One region of the Streptomyces sp. NBC_00203 genome, then DNA from elsewhere that is predicted to be linked to it. Evidence: riboswitches for the same ligand, from Rfam matches in the RefSeq annotation. Region 1 holds a riboswitch; the other holds the start of a gene.

What was found. A riboswitch is a leader RNA that binds a small molecule or an ion and turns the genes downstream of it on or off. The one in region 1 is predicted to bind cyclic di-AMP.
Region 2: linked by a shared signal. The riboswitch ahead of OG975_RS41875 (peptidoglycan DD-metalloendopeptidase family protein) and the one ahead of OG975_RS22780 (M23 family metallopeptidase) in region 1 are both predicted to bind cyclic di-AMP.

The regions. Positions count from the first base shown of each region.
Region 1 covers NZ_CP108126.1:5,077,643-5,085,381, forward strand. Annotated here, with positions in the region: gene trmB (tRNA (guanosine(46)-N7)-methyltransferase TrmB) at 232-1,086, shown strand; gene OG975_RS22770 (PrsW family intramembrane metalloprotease) at 1,150-2,475, shown strand; gene OG975_RS22775 (aldo/keto reductase) at 2,745-3,689, opposite strand; gene OG975_RS22780 (M23 family metallopeptidase) at 3,930-4,970, opposite strand; cyclic di-AMP (ydaO/yuaA leader) riboswitch at 4,982-5,139, opposite strand; gene OG975_RS22785 (PP2C family protein-serine/threonine phosphatase) at 5,373-6,542, opposite strand; tRNA gene OG975_RS22790 (tRNA-Met) at 6,655-6,728, opposite strand; gene OG975_RS22795 (dihydrofolate reductase family protein) at 6,910-7,739, opposite strand, start outside.
Region 2 covers NZ_CP108126.1:9,453,000-9,460,738, forward strand. Annotated here, with positions in the region: gene dxs (1-deoxy-D-xylulose-5-phosphate synthase) at 1-6, shown strand, start outside; gene OG975_RS41850 (aspartate aminotransferase family protein) at 3-1,403, shown strand; gene OG975_RS41855 (helix-turn-helix domain-containing protein) at 1,467-2,105, shown strand; gene OG975_RS41860 (DUF6126 family protein) at 2,138-2,254, shown strand; gene OG975_RS41865 (tyrosine-protein phosphatase) at 2,291-3,088, opposite strand; gene OG975_RS41870 (alpha-galactosidase) at 3,270-5,339, shown strand; cyclic di-AMP (ydaO/yuaA leader) riboswitch at 5,642-5,798, shown strand; gene OG975_RS41875 (peptidoglycan DD-metalloendopeptidase family protein) at 5,803-6,705, shown strand; gene OG975_RS41880 (Tat pathway signal sequence domain protein) at 7,003-7,739, shown strand, end outside.

The DNA of each region.
Region 1 (7,739 bases):
CGTCCCATCCTCCAGGGGCTCCGCCCCCAGACCCCCGCTAAAGATTGCGCAGTTCCCCGCGCCCCTAAAAGGGGCGCGGGGAACTGCGCAATCTTTTAGGCCAGCCCCCATCCGCCCGCAGGCGAAACACAACCCACGGGGTCGAAGGGGCGGAGCCCCTGGGGGATGGGACGGGTAGGGGCGGCGGGGGCGAAGAACATGCCCTCTCCGCCCCGTAAAATCGATCCCACTGTGTCTGACTCCCTTCACTTCCCCGAAGAACCCGCACCCGCCGCCGCCCCCACCCCCGACGGCTCGCTGCATCACGCCCGCGCCAAGGGCGAGCCCCGTTTCCCGGACGGGCCGAAGGCCGACCCCGCGGGGTCGCACTTCGAGCGGCGGATCCGGAGTTTTCAGCCGCGGCGGAGCCGGGTGACGACCGGGCAGGCGGACGCGTTGCAGCGGCTGTGGCCCAAGTGGGGTCTGGACATCGACGGGCAGCGCACGATCGATCTCGCGGAACTGTTCGGGTCCGACCTCCCCGTCGTGCTGGAGATCGGCTTCGGCATGGGCGAGGCCACCGCGCAGATGGCGGCCGAGGACCCGGAGACCGGAATCCTCGCGGTGGACGTGCACACCCCGGGTCAGGGCAATCTGCTGAATCTCGCCGACCGGAACGGACTGTCCAACATCCGGGTCGGCAACGGCGACGCGATCATCCTGCTCAGGGAGATGCTCCCGCCGGAGTCCCTGAACGGCCTGCGCGTGTACTTCCCCGACCCCTGGCCCAAGAAGCGGCACCACAAGCGGCGGCTGATCCAGCCGGAGTTCCTCAGCCTCGTCGCGACCCGCCTCAGACCGGGCGCCCTCGTGCACTGCGCGACCGACTGGGAGCCGTACGCCGAACAGATGCTCGAAGTGCTGAGCGCGCACCCGGACTTCGAGAACACCCAGCCCGACGGCGGTTACGCGCCACGTCCCGACTTCCGGCCGCTGACCCGTTTCGAGGGCCAGGGACTGGACAAGGGTCATGTGGTGAACGACCTCCTGTTCCGGCGCGTACAGCACCTCGTACACCACCCGGACCAGCAGTCCAGCGGCGACTGAAGCCCCGCACACGGCACCAGGCGCCGTCGCGGGCTGTGCCCCTGTCTCGTTAGGGTCAATGCCGTGGCCACGTGTCCCCCGTACCCGACGCACCCCAGCGGTCCCGCCGGCGGTGCGCTGCGGCACGCGCACTGGTGGCAGCGGAAGCCTGTGCGCTACGGCGCGCTGATCACACTCCTCGCGATATCGGGGCTCGTGATCCTGGCCCTCGTCCGCGAACAGACCGGCACCGAGGGCTTTCTGGTGGGCCTCGGCCTCGCCGTGTTCCCCGTGCCGCTGCTCGTCGCCGCCTTCCGGTGGCTGGACCGGGTCGAGCCCGGGCCCTGGCGGAACCTGCTCTTCGCCTTCGCCTGGGGCGCCTGCGCGGCCGCGTTGATAGCGATCGTCGCCAACAGCTTCGCGACCAGATGGATAGCGACGGCGACCGCGGACCCGTCCAGCGCCGATACCCTCGGTGCGACCGTGATAGCGCCGATCGTGGAGGAGTCCGCGAAGGCCGCCGCCGTGCTGCTGGTCTTCCTCTTCCGCAGACGGGACTTCACCGGGATCGTCGACGGTGTCGTCATAGCCGGGGTCACCGCCACCGGCTTCGCGTTCACCGAGAACATCCTCTACCTCGGCACCGCCTTCGGCACCGACCAGCTCAGCGGCGAGCGCGGGCTGGCGTCCGTCACCGCCGCGACCTTCTTCGTCCGCGTGGTGATGTCACCTTTCGCGCACCCGCTGTTCACCGTGCTGACCGGCATCGGCTTCGGCATCGCGGCCATGTCCGCCGAACGCCGGCATCTGCGCCGCGTACTGCTGCCGCTGGGCGGGCTGCTGCTCGCCATGGGCATGCACTCCGCCTGGAACAGCTCGTCGAGCTTCGGGGAGTACGGGTTCTTCGCGGTGTACGCCGCGTTCATGGTGCCCGCGTTCGGGCTGCTGACCTGGCTGGCCATCTGGACACGGCAGCGGGAGCTGCGGACCGTGCGCGCGGAACTGCCCGCGTATGCCCTCGCCGGGTGGCTGACCGCGCCGGAGCCGTACGTACTGGGGTCGATGCGGGCGCGGCGGCTCGCCCGTGAGTGGGCGGGACATCACTTCGGGAAGGCCGCGGGGCGCTCGGTCGCGGAGTACGAGGCGTACGCGACCTCGTTGGCGTTTCTCCGTCATCGGGGGCGGCGGGGGCGTGCGGGGGCCGACTTCGTCGTACGGGAGCGCGAGTTGCTCGACGAGCTGTGGCGCCGCCGGGACATCGCCCGGCCGGCCCTGGCGTACGCCGCCCGGGCGACGGCTCCGGTGGTCCCGGTACCCCCGCCGTGGCCCGCACACGGCTACGCGCACACCTACGGCCAGCCCTACGCCCAGCCCTACGGACCTCCCGCGTACAACCCGTACCGCACGTAGCTTCTTCGCCCCCGCCGCCCCTACCCGTCCCATCCCTGGGGGCTGCGCCCCCAGACCCCCCTAAAAGACTGCGCAGTTCCCCGCGCCCCTAAAGAACTTGGGGGCGGGCGTGGGATCGCGGGGCGCAGCCCCGCGCCTTAGGGGCGCGGGGAACTGCGCGACCAGCCCCCACCCACCCCCAGCCAAGGAACCGGCCTACGGGGTCTGGGGCGGAGCCCCAGAGGGATGGGACGGGTAGGGGCGGCGGGGGCGAAGAAACCCGGCAGCCGCTACGCCGAGGCCTCCGTCAGCTTCCCGAGGTCGCCGTCCGTCAGGACCAGGTCCGCCACCCCCAGCAGCGCCGGCAGCTGCTCCACCGTCCGAGCCGAAGCAATCGGCGCCGCGACCGTCGGCTGAGCGGCCAGCCACGCCAGGGCGACCGTGGCCACCGGAACCTCGTGGGCCTGGGCGACCTCGTCGAGGGCGGCCAGGACCCGGACACCGCGCTCGGAGTCGAGGTGGCGGCCCGCGCCCGCGGAGCGAGGCGAGTCGACCGTCGCGCCCGGGCGGTACTTGCCGGTGAGGAAGCCGGAGGCGAGCGCGAAGTACGGGACGGCGGCAAGGCCGGTGCGGGAGGCAACCCCCTGGAGCGAGCCCTCGTAGGTGTCGCGCGAGACGAGGTTGTAGTGCGGCTGGAGGGCGACGTACCGCGCGAGGCCCTCACGGTCGGAGAACTCCAGGGACTCCTGGAGCCGCTCGGGCGAGATGTTGGAGGCGGCGATGTGGCGCACCTTGCCGGCCTTCACAAGTTCGTCGAGCGCACCGATGATCTCCTCGACCAGCACCTCCGGCTGGTCGAAGTGCGTGTAGTAGAGGTCGATGTGGTCGGTGTCCAGGCGGCGCAGGGACGCCTCGGCCGCGGCCTTGATATTGGCGCCGGACAGCCCCGGGAACTCGGGGTGCTGGCTGACCTTGGTGGCGACCACGACGTCGGAGCGGTTCCCGCGCGCCTTGAGCCACTTGCCGATGATGGTCTCGGACTCGCCGCCCTTGTTGCCCTCGCCCCATGACGAGTACGAGTCGGCGGTGTCGAGGAAGTTGCCGCCGGCGGCCGCGTACGCGTCGAGCACGGCGAAGGACTGCGCCTCGTCGGCGGTCCAGCCGAAGACGTTGCCGCCGAGGGAGAGCGGGAAGACCTCGAGGTCGGACGAGCCAAGCTTGCGGAGAGAAGTCATGATCAGCTTCAACGCCCGCACCGGATGGCTGTATTCCACACAGACCGGACCGGCAGCCCTGACGTCGGGGGGTTGTCGTCAGGACCGCCGGGGACCAGGAAGAAACCACGCCGGCCTCAAAAGAAGCCGACCCCAGGAGATGCCGACCTCAAGAGGAGCTGGTCTCAGAAGAAGCCGGCCTCAGAAGAAGCCGGCCTCAAGAGAAGCCGGCCTCAAAAGGAACCGGAACCGGAACCGGCCTCAGGGATTGAGCCCCTTGCTGCGCAGCCACGTCATCGGGTCGATCGCGGTGGCGGCGCCGTCGGGGTGGACCTCCAGGTGCAGGTGCGGCCCGGTGACATTGCCCGTCGCGCCCACCCGCCCGATGACGTCACCCGTGGCGACCTTCTGCCCCACGCTGACGCTGATCGACGACTGGTGGCAGAACCACAGCTCCGTACCGTCGTCGAGGGTGAGGATCGTGCGGTAGCCGTACGCGCCCGCCCAGCCCGCCTCGGTGACGGTGCCGCTGTGGATCGCCTTGATCAGCGTGCCGGTGGGCGCGGCGAAGTCGAGGCCCGTGTGGTAGCCGGAGGACCACATGGAGCCGGCGTCACCGAAGCGCCCGGTCAGCGTGTACGAGGAGGTGGGCAGCGAGTAGCTCTTGGCGAGCTCGGCGAGACGCTTGGCCTCGGCGGCCTGCTTGGCTGCCTCGTCCGCCTTCTTCTTGGCGGCGGCGGCCTTGGCCTCGGCGTCGTCCTGCTGCTTGGCGGCGAGCGCGACGGCCTGCTTCGCGGCGGCGGCCTCGGCGGCCTGCTGGGCCGCGCTGTCGACCTGGTCCTGCTGCGACTCGGCCTGCTGGATGATGCGGGCGCGCAGCGCCTCACCCGCGTCGGTGCTGCCCTGCGCGGTGTCGGTGCTGGTCAGGCCGGCGCTGGTGAGCGGGGTGGAAGAGCCCTTGGGCGTAGCGGAACCGCCGTCGGATATCAGGGCCTTGGCCGATTCGGTGACCGACGACAGGTCGGGCAGCGAGATCGAAACCGGCGGCTTGCCGGGCGCGGCGGTGGCCATGCCACCCGCACCCACTGCGGCTATGACGCCGACGCCGAGAACCGTGGAGCTGCGGGCGAGTCCCCCACCGCGCTGCTTGCTGACGCGGTGCCGGCCGCGAACGGGACGGACGGAATCCTCAGTGGGGTTCCACTCCTCCCAAGGCCCCTCGTCGTTGCCGTAGGCGTAGCCGAAGGGCTGTGTGTCGTTCGGCGCGAACGAGGTTGGCTGGGCAGGCCGGTTGGACGCCACGTGGGCGCACTCCTTTCCTTCCTTCTCGCCTACCGGGTTAGCTGACGGGTTCGGAGCAGGAAGGTCTCCTACGCGCGTATACCTGTCGTGTTCCCACGACGGAATACGCTCGATTCACCCCAAGTTGGTGGTTCCCCGGTTCCCTTGCGGGATTCGGCGCGTGCGCACGGAGCCATCTCTTGTGACGGCTGGGACGACCGCGCTGCGTTATCGAACGTTAATAGACCCGGGTACCGGATTCCAAGCTGTTCGGACTGATCGTTAACGCTTTTGGCCAGGACTTTGGGGTCACCACCGGCGTAAACCGGGCGAGTTGACCACGTTCCATAAACGTCGATTCAGTTGACGGTGTGTCAGTTGTTATGCGGAGGGGCACTGCCCGATCACCCCTCGTGACAACGATCAAGAAAGCCCCTCAGTGGCCTCCCCGGGACGCCGTACGGCGAGCAGCGCCATGTCGTCCGTCAGGGCGCCGCCCGTGTGCCGGCGGACCTCCTCGGCGAGGGCGGTCAGCAGGGCGTCGGGCCCGGGGAAGGCGCGGCCGACGAGACGCGGGGCGGGATCGTAGAACTCCCCGCGGTCGTCGCGGGACTCGGACAGGCCGTCGGTGTGGAGGAGCAACGTGGCTCCCCTCGGGAATCCGGCCGCCATCGCCCGGTCGGGCCAGGTGCCCAACTCGCCCATGCCGAGCGGCAGCGCGGGATCCTCGGTGGCGAGCGCGACGAGCGTGCCGTCCGCGTGCAGGAGCAGCGGCGGGGGATGGCCGCGGTTGACGATCCGTACGACGTCCGCGCCGTGCGGGATCTCCGCGAGTACGGCCGTCGTGAACCCCTCGAAGGCGTCCAGCCCGTCCCGCCGGGTCCCTTCGCGGGCCAGCGCCCGCTCAAGACGGCAGGCGACCTCCTCCAGCGTCGCCTCCTGCTCGGCCGCCTCCCGGAACGCCCCGATCACCACAGCCACGGCGGCCACCGCGCCCATCCCCTTCCCGCGTACGTCGCCCACCACCAGCCGTACGCCGTGCGGGGAGTCCTGCACCGCGTACAGGTCGCCGCCGATGAACGCGTCCGCCTGCGCCGCCTCGTACCGCGCCGCGACCTCCAGTCCGCCGATCCGCTCCTCGGGCTCCGGCAGCACCGCGCGCTGCATGGACTCGGCGATCTCCCGGACCGAGGCGAGCCGTTCGTCGCTGCGGCGGACGAGGATGTTGATGAGCACGGCCAGGACGGCGGCCGTGGCCACGGTGGCCATTTCGGTGACCGAGTCGACGTTCAGGACGATGTCGAGCTTGAGGTGGACCGCGAGGACGGCGGCGATGGTGAGGATGCCGGTGAGGACGGTGCCGAGCGGCGAGTACAGAGGCGCGGCCACGAGGGGAGCGGCCGTGAAGAGGGGGGCCGCGGTGAAGTCCGACGGGGTGACGTAGTCGTAGACGGCTCCGACGGCGATGAGCAGTGCGGGGAGTGTCCGGACGAAGGCCCGTGCGTACGAGATCCTGCGGCGGGCCGGGTCCGGCGGGACGGGGCTGTCGGTCCGCTGCTCGTCTGCTTGCTGCCCCACTCGTTCAGGGTTCATGGAGTGGGGGGTGGGGGCGAGCGGTGTGGACCGACCGGGGGACGTGGGACGCGGGTCCTCATACACCAAGGGCCGGAACTCGTGAATCCGAGTTCCGGCCCTTGGCCTTCAGTAGCGGGGACAGGATTTGAACCTGCGACCTCTGGGTTATGAGCCCAGCGAGCTACCGAGCTGCTCCACCCCGCGTCGTTGAAACCAGTGTACGCCATCCGCGGGACCCCCAGCACACACGTTTCCCACCAGCGGTTTCTCGCCCCCGCCGCCCCTACCCGTCCCATCCCCAGGGTGGGTTCTTTGGCCGCGGGCCGGTGGGGGCTTGTCGCGCAGTTCCCCGCGCCCCTTAAGGGGCGCGGGGAAACCGCCGGGGCTAGCCCAGGAGGTGGTGGTTGGGGGCGGTCGCGCGTTGCTCGTACTCCGGGAGTACGACGACGTCGGCACCCTCGGCTGCCAGCAGCGCGTTACCGTCGGCGCCGGCAACGAACGTGTCGGGCTCGCGCCAGGCGGTGACAACCCTCCGTACCCCCGCGTCAAGAATCAGGCGGGCGCACGGCGCGGGCCGGGAGGCACGGCGGGCGCACGGCTCCAGGCTGCTGTACACCGTGGCGGAGCCAAGACGCGGGTCGGCGGGGTCGATCTTGGCGAGCGCCGCCTCCTCGGCGTGGACCACGGAATCGTCACCCTCACGGGAGTGGCCCCGGGCCAGCTCGGTCCCGTCGGCGGCCACGACCACCGCCCCCACACTGAACGCGGTCTCCGAAGGCGGACACAACTCCGCCAGCTCACACGCGAGCCCCAACCAGTGCCGGTCCGCGGCCGAGGCGAGCCCCCCGACACCGGGCGCCGTGGGGACGTACCGGATGAGGACGACATCCCCGACGGGCCGTGTTTCCACCAGCCGCATCCGCCCGGCGGGATACACCCCGGGCCCGAACAGCCGCGGCGCGTCCACCTCCCCCACGAACAGCGGTGCGACGGCGAGCTGCAGCTCGTCGGCGAGCCCCTCCCGCATCAGCTGGGTGTGCACCCGCCCGCCCCCTTCGACCATGAGGCGCCGTACACCTCGTACGTCATAAAGGTGTTCCAGCAATACACGCCAGTCGAGTTCGGGTCCGGTCGACACCACCTCGACGCCGAGGCCGTACAGGAGGCCGGAGGCCTTCCCCGCGCCCTCGTCCGTCGTATAGACGACCTTCTCGC
Region 2 (7,739 bases), 4.4 Mb from region 1:
GAATGAGCGACCCTGCTGAGAAGGGGGAGTTCGACCTCGGCGCGCTCCTCGCCGAGCGTGGAGCCGAGCGCTACGAGCTGCACACCAAGTACCTGAACCACCAGCTCCCGCGCATGCTGCACACCATCGGCTTCGACAAGGTGTACGAGCGGGCCGAGGGTGCGCACTTCTGGGACGCGGACGGCAACGACTACCTGGACATGCTCGCCGGGTTCGGGGTGATGGGCCTGGGCCGCCACCACCCGGTCGTCCGCAAGGCGCTGCACGATGTCCTGGATGCCTCGCTCGCCGACCTCACCCGCTTCGACTGCCAGCCCCTGCCCGGCCTGCTCGCGGAGAAGCTGCTCGCCCACAGCCCACACCTGGACCGGGTGTTCTTCGGCAACAGCGGTACGGAGGCGGTCGAGACCGCGCTGAAGTTCGCCCGGTACGCCACCGGGAAGCCGCGGATCCTGTACTGCTCGCACGCCTTCCACGGGCTGACCACCGGCTCCCTGTCCGTGAACGGCGAGGACGGCTTCCGCGACGGCTTCGCCCCGCTGCTGCCCGACACCGCCGTGCCGCTCGGCGATCTCGACGTCCTGGCCCGGGAGCTGAAGAAGGGCGACGTCGCCGCGCTCATCGTCGAGCCCATCCAGGGCAAGGGCGTGCACGAGGCCCCGCCCGGCTATCTGCGCGCCGCCCAGGAGCTGCTGCGCAAGCACAAGGCGCTGCTCATCGCCGACGAGGTGCAGACCGGCCTCGGGCGGACCGGGGACTTCTACGCCTACCAGCACGAGGACGGAGTCGAGCCCGACCTGGTGTGCGTGGCCAAGGCGCTCTCCGGCGGCTATGTGCCCATCGGCGCGACCCTCGGCAAGGACTGGATCTTCAAGAAGGTCTACTCGTCGATGGACCGGGTCCTCGTCCACTCGGCGAGCTTCGGGTCGAACGCGCAGGCCATGGCGGCCGGTCTGGCCGTGCTCTCCGTGATGGAGAACGAGCAGGTCGTGGCCAATGCCCGGGCCACCGGGGAGCAGCTGAAGTCCCGGCTGACGGCCCTCGTGGACAAGTACGAGCTGCTCAGTGACGTACGCGGCCGGGGCCTGATGATCGGCATCGAGTTCGGGCGGCCCACCTCACTGAAGCTGCGCAGCCGCTGGACGATGCTGCAGGCCGCACGCAAGGGCCTGTTCGCGCAGATGGTGGTCGTACCGCTGCTGCAACGGCACCGCATCCTCACCCAGGTCTCCGGCGACCACCTGGAGGTGATCAAGCTGATCCCGCCGCTGATCATCGGCGAGCGGGACGTGGACCGCGTCGTCGAGGCCTTCACCGCGGTGATGGACGACGCGCACAACGGGGGCGGGCTGATGTGGGACTTCGGGAAGACACTCGTGAAGCAGGCGGTGGCGAACCGCTGAGGGATTTTTTGCCTCTGGGGCAAGAAAATTGCCCCAGAGGCAAGCATCGGGCTCAATGAACACATGAGCCCTGCTGAGCCGGGGGCGGTCGAAGAGCCGTCCGTCGAGCTTCCCGCCGTCGCACCACAACTGCGTGAGCTGCGCCGCCGTGCCTCCCTGACCCTGGAGGCCGCCTCCCGCGCCGCCGGGCTCTCGCCCGCCCACCTCTCCCGTCTGGAGACCGGGCAGCGCCAGCCCTCGTTGCCCATGCTGCTCGCGCTGGCCCGTATCTACGGTACGACGGTCTCCGAACTACTCGGCGAGACGGTCGCCGACCGGGACGCGATCGTGCGCGCCGCCGACATGGACCCGACCTCCGCGGGCGGCTGGACCTACTGGCAGGCGGGCGCGCCCGGTCGCGGTATGCAGGCGCTGCGCGTACACGTTCCCTACGGCTCGCAGGGCGACATCGTGCGCGTCCACCCCGGCGAGGAGTGGCTGTACGTCCTCCAGGGGCGGCTTCGGCTGCGCCTCGGGGACACCGCGCACATGCTCGCGCCGGGCGACAGCGCGCACTTCGACTCGCTCACCCCGCACCGCATCGCCGCCGCCGATCGCGGCGGTGCCGAGCTCCTGTTCGTCCACACCCTGCTGCAGAGCCCCACCGCCGCGCTGTGCCTCGGCCCGGCGACGGGGCACCCGATCTCCGGAGAGACGTCATGACCGAACCCACGAAGCCCGACACCCGGTGGTCCCTGGAGGAGAAGTTCCCGCGCGCCCTGTGGGTGCGACTGATCATCTACGTCGCCGTCGGCCACCTCTTCGCGGCCTTCATCTACCTGCTGTTCACGCTGGGCGCGCACAACCAGTAGATCCGTCTCGGGCAGTGGATCCCCTTCGGCGCCGGCTCAGTCCAGCAGACGCTCGCGCAGCCGCTCCCGCAGTTCCGGGGTGATCCGCAGCGCCCGCTCCAGGTAGGGGTCGACCCCGCCCCAGGTCTCCTCGATCGTCTCGAAGGCCGCCGTCAGGTACTCGGCGCGCGCGTCGAACAGCGGGCTCAGCAGCTCCATGACCTCGGGGGAGTACGCGGAGGCGGAGCTGCCGTTGCGATGCACCTTGTAGCGGCGGTGCTTCGCGTTCGACTCCAGGTAGTCGGCCACGATCGCGTCGCGCTCGACGCCGACGGCGAGGAGCGTCACGGCTATCGACAGGCCCGCGCGGTCCTTGCCCGCCGCACAGTGCATCAGCGCCGGAACGCTCTCCTCGGCCATCGCGTGCAGCACCTGGGAGTGCTCGGCCGTGCGCTCCTTGATGATCGTGCGGTACGAGGTGATCATGCGGTTCGCGGCCTTGCCGTCCGCGAGGATCGAGCGGAGCTGGTCGATCTCGCCGTCGCGGACCATCTTCCAGAACTCGGAGCCGTCGGCCGGGTCGGTCAGCGGAAGATTCATGTTCCGCACGCCCGGCAGCTCGACGTCCGGGCCCTCCAGCTTCTGGTCGGAGGCATTGCGGAAGTCGAAGATCGTGTGCAGGCCCAGGGAGGAGAGGAACGCGGCGTCCTCCTCGGTGGCGTGCGCCAGGTGGCCGCTGCGGAACAGCCGGCCGTGCTTCACCCGCCGGCCGTCCGTGGTGGGCAGGCCGCCCACGTCCCGGAAGTTGCGAACTCCTGCCAGCTCGGGCTCGGTCGACGGGACCTGCTGCGTCACTGGGGCTCCTCCCCTTCGGCCGTCGGCGCTGCTCGGCGTTGCCTGCCGACGGAGGTTGCGCTCTCGACGATACGACATAGGTTCCTGGGGCAATGAGTTGTCCACAGCCGTTGCCTTCAGGGCGCCGAGCCCATGATGATGTTGGGACCTGATCGCACCTGTTTGAATCTGTGGGGGACTGATGATCGAGGTCGGCACGGACGGTCGTACCTGGCTTCTTTCGGGGCCGACGAGCAGCTACGCGCTACAGCTCACCGACGTCGACGAGCTGCTGCATCTGCACTGGGGCCCACGGATCGCGCTCGTCGACGCCGAGGCGTTCGCCGCCCTGCCCGCGCCGCAGTACTGGCCCTTCGAGTCTCCGCTCGACGGGCGCGAGGAGTACCCGGTCGAGGGCGGCCCCCGCTTCGTACGCCCCGCCCTCTCCGTGCGGACGGACGAGCGGCGCGGCACCGAGTGGCGCTTCGAGGAGCACGAGGCGGACGGCGACGAGCTGCGGCTGCGCTTCTCGGACGCCGGGCTCGGCGTCACCCTGCACTACCGGATGCGCGGCGATGTCGTCGAACGCTGGGTGACCCTCGCCAACCAGGGTCCCGCCCTGGAGCTGCTGCGCGCCGACTCCGCGACCTGGACACTGCCCGAGCGCGACGGCTGGCGGCTGTCCCAGCTGCACGGGCGCTGGGCGGCCGAGTCCCGGCTCGTGCGCGCCCCCCTCACCTACGGTGAGAAGGTCATCGGCAGCCGGCGCGGACACACCGGTCACCAGCACCTGCCCTGGGTCGCCCTCGACAGCGAGGCGACCGAGGAGAGCGGCGAGGTGTACGGGTGCGCGCTCGGCTGGTCCGGCTCGTGGCGGATCGCCGTGGCCCAGCTCCCCGACGCGCGCGTGCAGATCTCCGGCGGCGCCGGGTACGACGATTCCGGGCTGCTGCGGCTGGAGCCGGGGGAGTCGTTCACCACCCCCGTTTTCGCCGGACTGCGGAGCGACGGCGGCTTCGGCGGGGCGAGCCGGGCCTGGCACGCCTACCAGCGCGCGTACGTCATCCCGGACGCGGACCAGGACCGGCCGGTGCTGTTCAACTCCTGGGAGGCCACCACCTTCGACATCTCCGAGGACCAGCAGGGGGTGCTGGCGCGGCGGGCCGCGGCGATGGGGGTCGAGCTGTTCGTGGTCGACGACGGCTGGTTCGGGACGCGGACCAGCGATCGCGCCGGGCTCGGCGACTGGACCCCCAACCCGGACCGCTTCCCGGCGGGGCTCAAGCCGCTCGGCGACTACGTGCACGGGCTCGGGATGCAGTTCGGTATCTGGGTCGAGCCGGAGATGGTCAATCCGGACAGCGAGCTGTATCGCGCCCACCCGGACTGGGTGCAGTTCCAGCCAGGGCGAACCAGGACGGAGTACCGCAATCAGCTCGTACTGAACCTCGCCCGCCCGGACGTCCAGGAGTACCTGTGGGGCCAGCTCGACGGCCTGCTCTCCAGTGCGCCGATCGACTATGTGAAGTGGGACTTCAACCGTTGCTTCACGGACGCCGGCTGGCCCGGCGAGCGCTACCCGCAGAAGCTGTGGGTCGAGCACGTGGACGCCCTGTACGCCCTTCTCGACCGGTTGCGGGCCGCGCACCCCGAGGTCGCCTTCGAGTCGTGCTCGGGCGGTGGCGGCCGCATCGACCTCGGCGTCATGGCGCGTACGGACCAGGTGTGGACCTCCGACAACACCGACCCGCTCGACCGGCTCGCCATCCAGCACGGCTTCGGTCAGATCCACCCGGCCCGGATCATGGCCGCCTGGGTCACGGACAGCCCGAACACGCAGCTCAACGGGCGGGTCAGCTCGCTGCGCTTCCGCTTTGTGAGCGCCATGGCCGGGGTGCTCGGCGTCGGCGGAGACCTGGCCGAGTGGAGCGAGGAGGAGCTCGTCGAGGCGCGGGGCTGGGTGGATCTCTACAAGGAGATCCGCCCCGTCGTCCAACGCGGCGACCTCTACCGGTTGCGGCCCCCGGAGGGCGGGCTGAGCGCGGTGCAGTACGTCCACGGCGACGAGACCGTCGTCCTCGCCTGGCTCCAGGCCCAGCGGTACGGCGAGCCGGTCGCCCCGCTGCGGCTTCGCGGGCTCGACCCGACACAAGCGTATGAGTGCCGCGAAACGGGCGAAGTGCACCGGGGTGCGGTGCTGCTGCATCACGGGGTGCGGACGGGGCTGCGCGGGGATCTCGATGCGGCAGTTATCCGGCTGCGTCGCATGTGACTGTTCTGTCCGAATTAACGGCTTCATTCCAACTGGCCCTGGAATAAAGCATCGTGGGTCGAGGTGCGTGAGCAGCGTCATATTCGTGACGATGTGTTGCGACCCCTATTTCGCAACATGCCCGAATTCCCGGGCGGGTTGAGGGGCCGGGAAGATCGTCGATCCACGGAGGGTGACCGGAATTCCGGCGTGGATCAAGAAGGGCGGACGTACAGAAAAGGCACATGGTTGTCGCCGCGCTCTCATCTCGCCTACGTTCGGCCCCAATCCGGACGGACGCCCAATCCTGCCGCCGCCCGGAACCCGCACACTCACCCGTACACGGCAGGAGCGGGGGACCCACAGGTTCCGTGCCTGTTCCGGTCTCCGGAACGGCTAGGGGTACAGCCGCGCAGCAGCACGGCCGGGCATCTCCAGCCCGCACCCGACAGCTCACCCCGCAGGCGCCGGAGAGGAACTCGTCATGCCCGCGAAGGGTAAGCACCGCCGCCCCAAGTCCCAGCGTTTCACCCGCTCGATCGCCGTGGCCGGAACCGGCGGCGCCGCGCTCGCGCTGCCTCTGATGGGGGCCACCGGCGCCCATGCCGCGACCCCGACGGCCACCGTCGCGAAGACCCCCGAGAAGGCCGCCACCGCCGCTCCCGCCGCCGCCAAGAAGGCGGCCGGGACGAAGACCTACGCGGTGAAGGCCGGCGACTACCTCTCCAAGATCGCCGACGAGCAGAACGTCAGCGGCGGCTGGAAGAAGCTCTACTCCGACAACCGCTCGGCCGTCGGCAGCGACCCGTCGCTGATCCACCCCGGTCTGAAGCTGACGATCGGCAAGAAGGCCGCGTCCGGCAGCGCCACCCGGTCGTCCGCCAAGACGACGCCTTCGTCGGCCAAGACGACGACGTCGGCCGCGGACACCGCCACGGCCACCCCGGCCGCCAACACCGCCTCCACCAGCAACAGTTCCGGCTACACCCTGCCGGTCGAGGGCGCCACCGTCGGCACCGGCTACAAGGTGGCGGGCAGCATGTGGTCCAGCGGTTACCACACCGGCGTGGACTTCGTGGTCCCGACCGGCACCACGATCAAGGCCATCGCCGCGGGCACCGTCGTCTCGGCCGGCTGGGGCGGCGCGTACGGCAACCAGGTCGTCATCCAGCACGCCGACGGCCAGTACTCCCAGTACGCCCACATGTCCGCGCTCTCCGTCTCGGCGGGCCAGACCGTGACCGAGGGCCAGCAGATCGGCCTCTCGGGCGCGACCGGCAACGTCACCGGACCGCACCTGCACTTCGAGATCCGCACCACCCCGAACTACGGCTCGGACGTGGACCCGGTCGCGTACCTGCGCTCGCACGGTGTCGCCGTCGGCTGACGCCTTCCCCCCCTGCCGCCCCCCAAGGCGGACCATGTGCCTCCAGGGCACGACTCCCTGCCCCCCAAGGCAGACCACGTGCCCTCCAGGGCACGCCTCCCTGCTCCCCACGGCAGGACTCCCTGCTCCCCAAGGCAGGACAGCAGCCAAAGGCCGGACCCCACGATCCCCGGGGTCCGGCCTTTGGTCTTTCGTGAGCGATTCATGATCGGCACATTGCGGTCCTGTGGCATGCCTGCACGAGGTATCGACAGGCGTGCGACAGTGGCCCCACAGTGATCTCCGCAAGCGCTTTCTATGCCTTCGGAGGTCCCTGTGCCCGGCGTCGACCGACGCACCGTCATCAAGGGCGCCGCAGCCGCGGCCGCCACCACCCCGTTCTCCTGGGCGCTCTCCCGCGGTGCCGCCGCCGCGCCGTCAGCCGGGGGCGACACCGAGTTGCACTGGCTGGAGGGCACGGCGCCCGCCACCCACGCGGGCACCGTCTGGGGTGTGCCCTGGTCCCGTGGCACCCACCAGCCCGACCAGACGTTCCGGCTGGCCACCGCCTCCGGCGACGAGGTGCCCGTGCAGAGCTGGGTCACCGGCCACTGGCCCGACGGCTCGGTGAAGTGGACGGCGCACGCCATCGCGCCGGGCGCGCCCAAGGCCGAGACGTACAAACTCTCCGCGGGTACCCCGGCGGCTCCCTCGCAGCAGCTGAGAGTCACCCGCTCCGGCGGCCGGATCGAGGTGTCGACCGGTGTCATCACGGTGGCCTTCGGCGCGAAGGGCTCCGACACCGTCGTACGCAGTGTCCGACGTGGCGCGGCCGAGATCGCCCGGGACGGACGGCTGGTCGCCCTGCGCCAGGGTTCGCTGCGTGACGGCGTCGCGACGGAGGACTTCACGGGCCGGATCGAGAAGACCGAGGTCGAGCAGGACGGGCCGGTCCGCGCCGTCATCCGGGTCGAGGGCAGGCACCGGCGCGGCGGCCGGGGCTGGCTGCCCTTCGTGCTGCGTTTCTCCTTCCACGCCGGTGCCGAGTCCTTCCG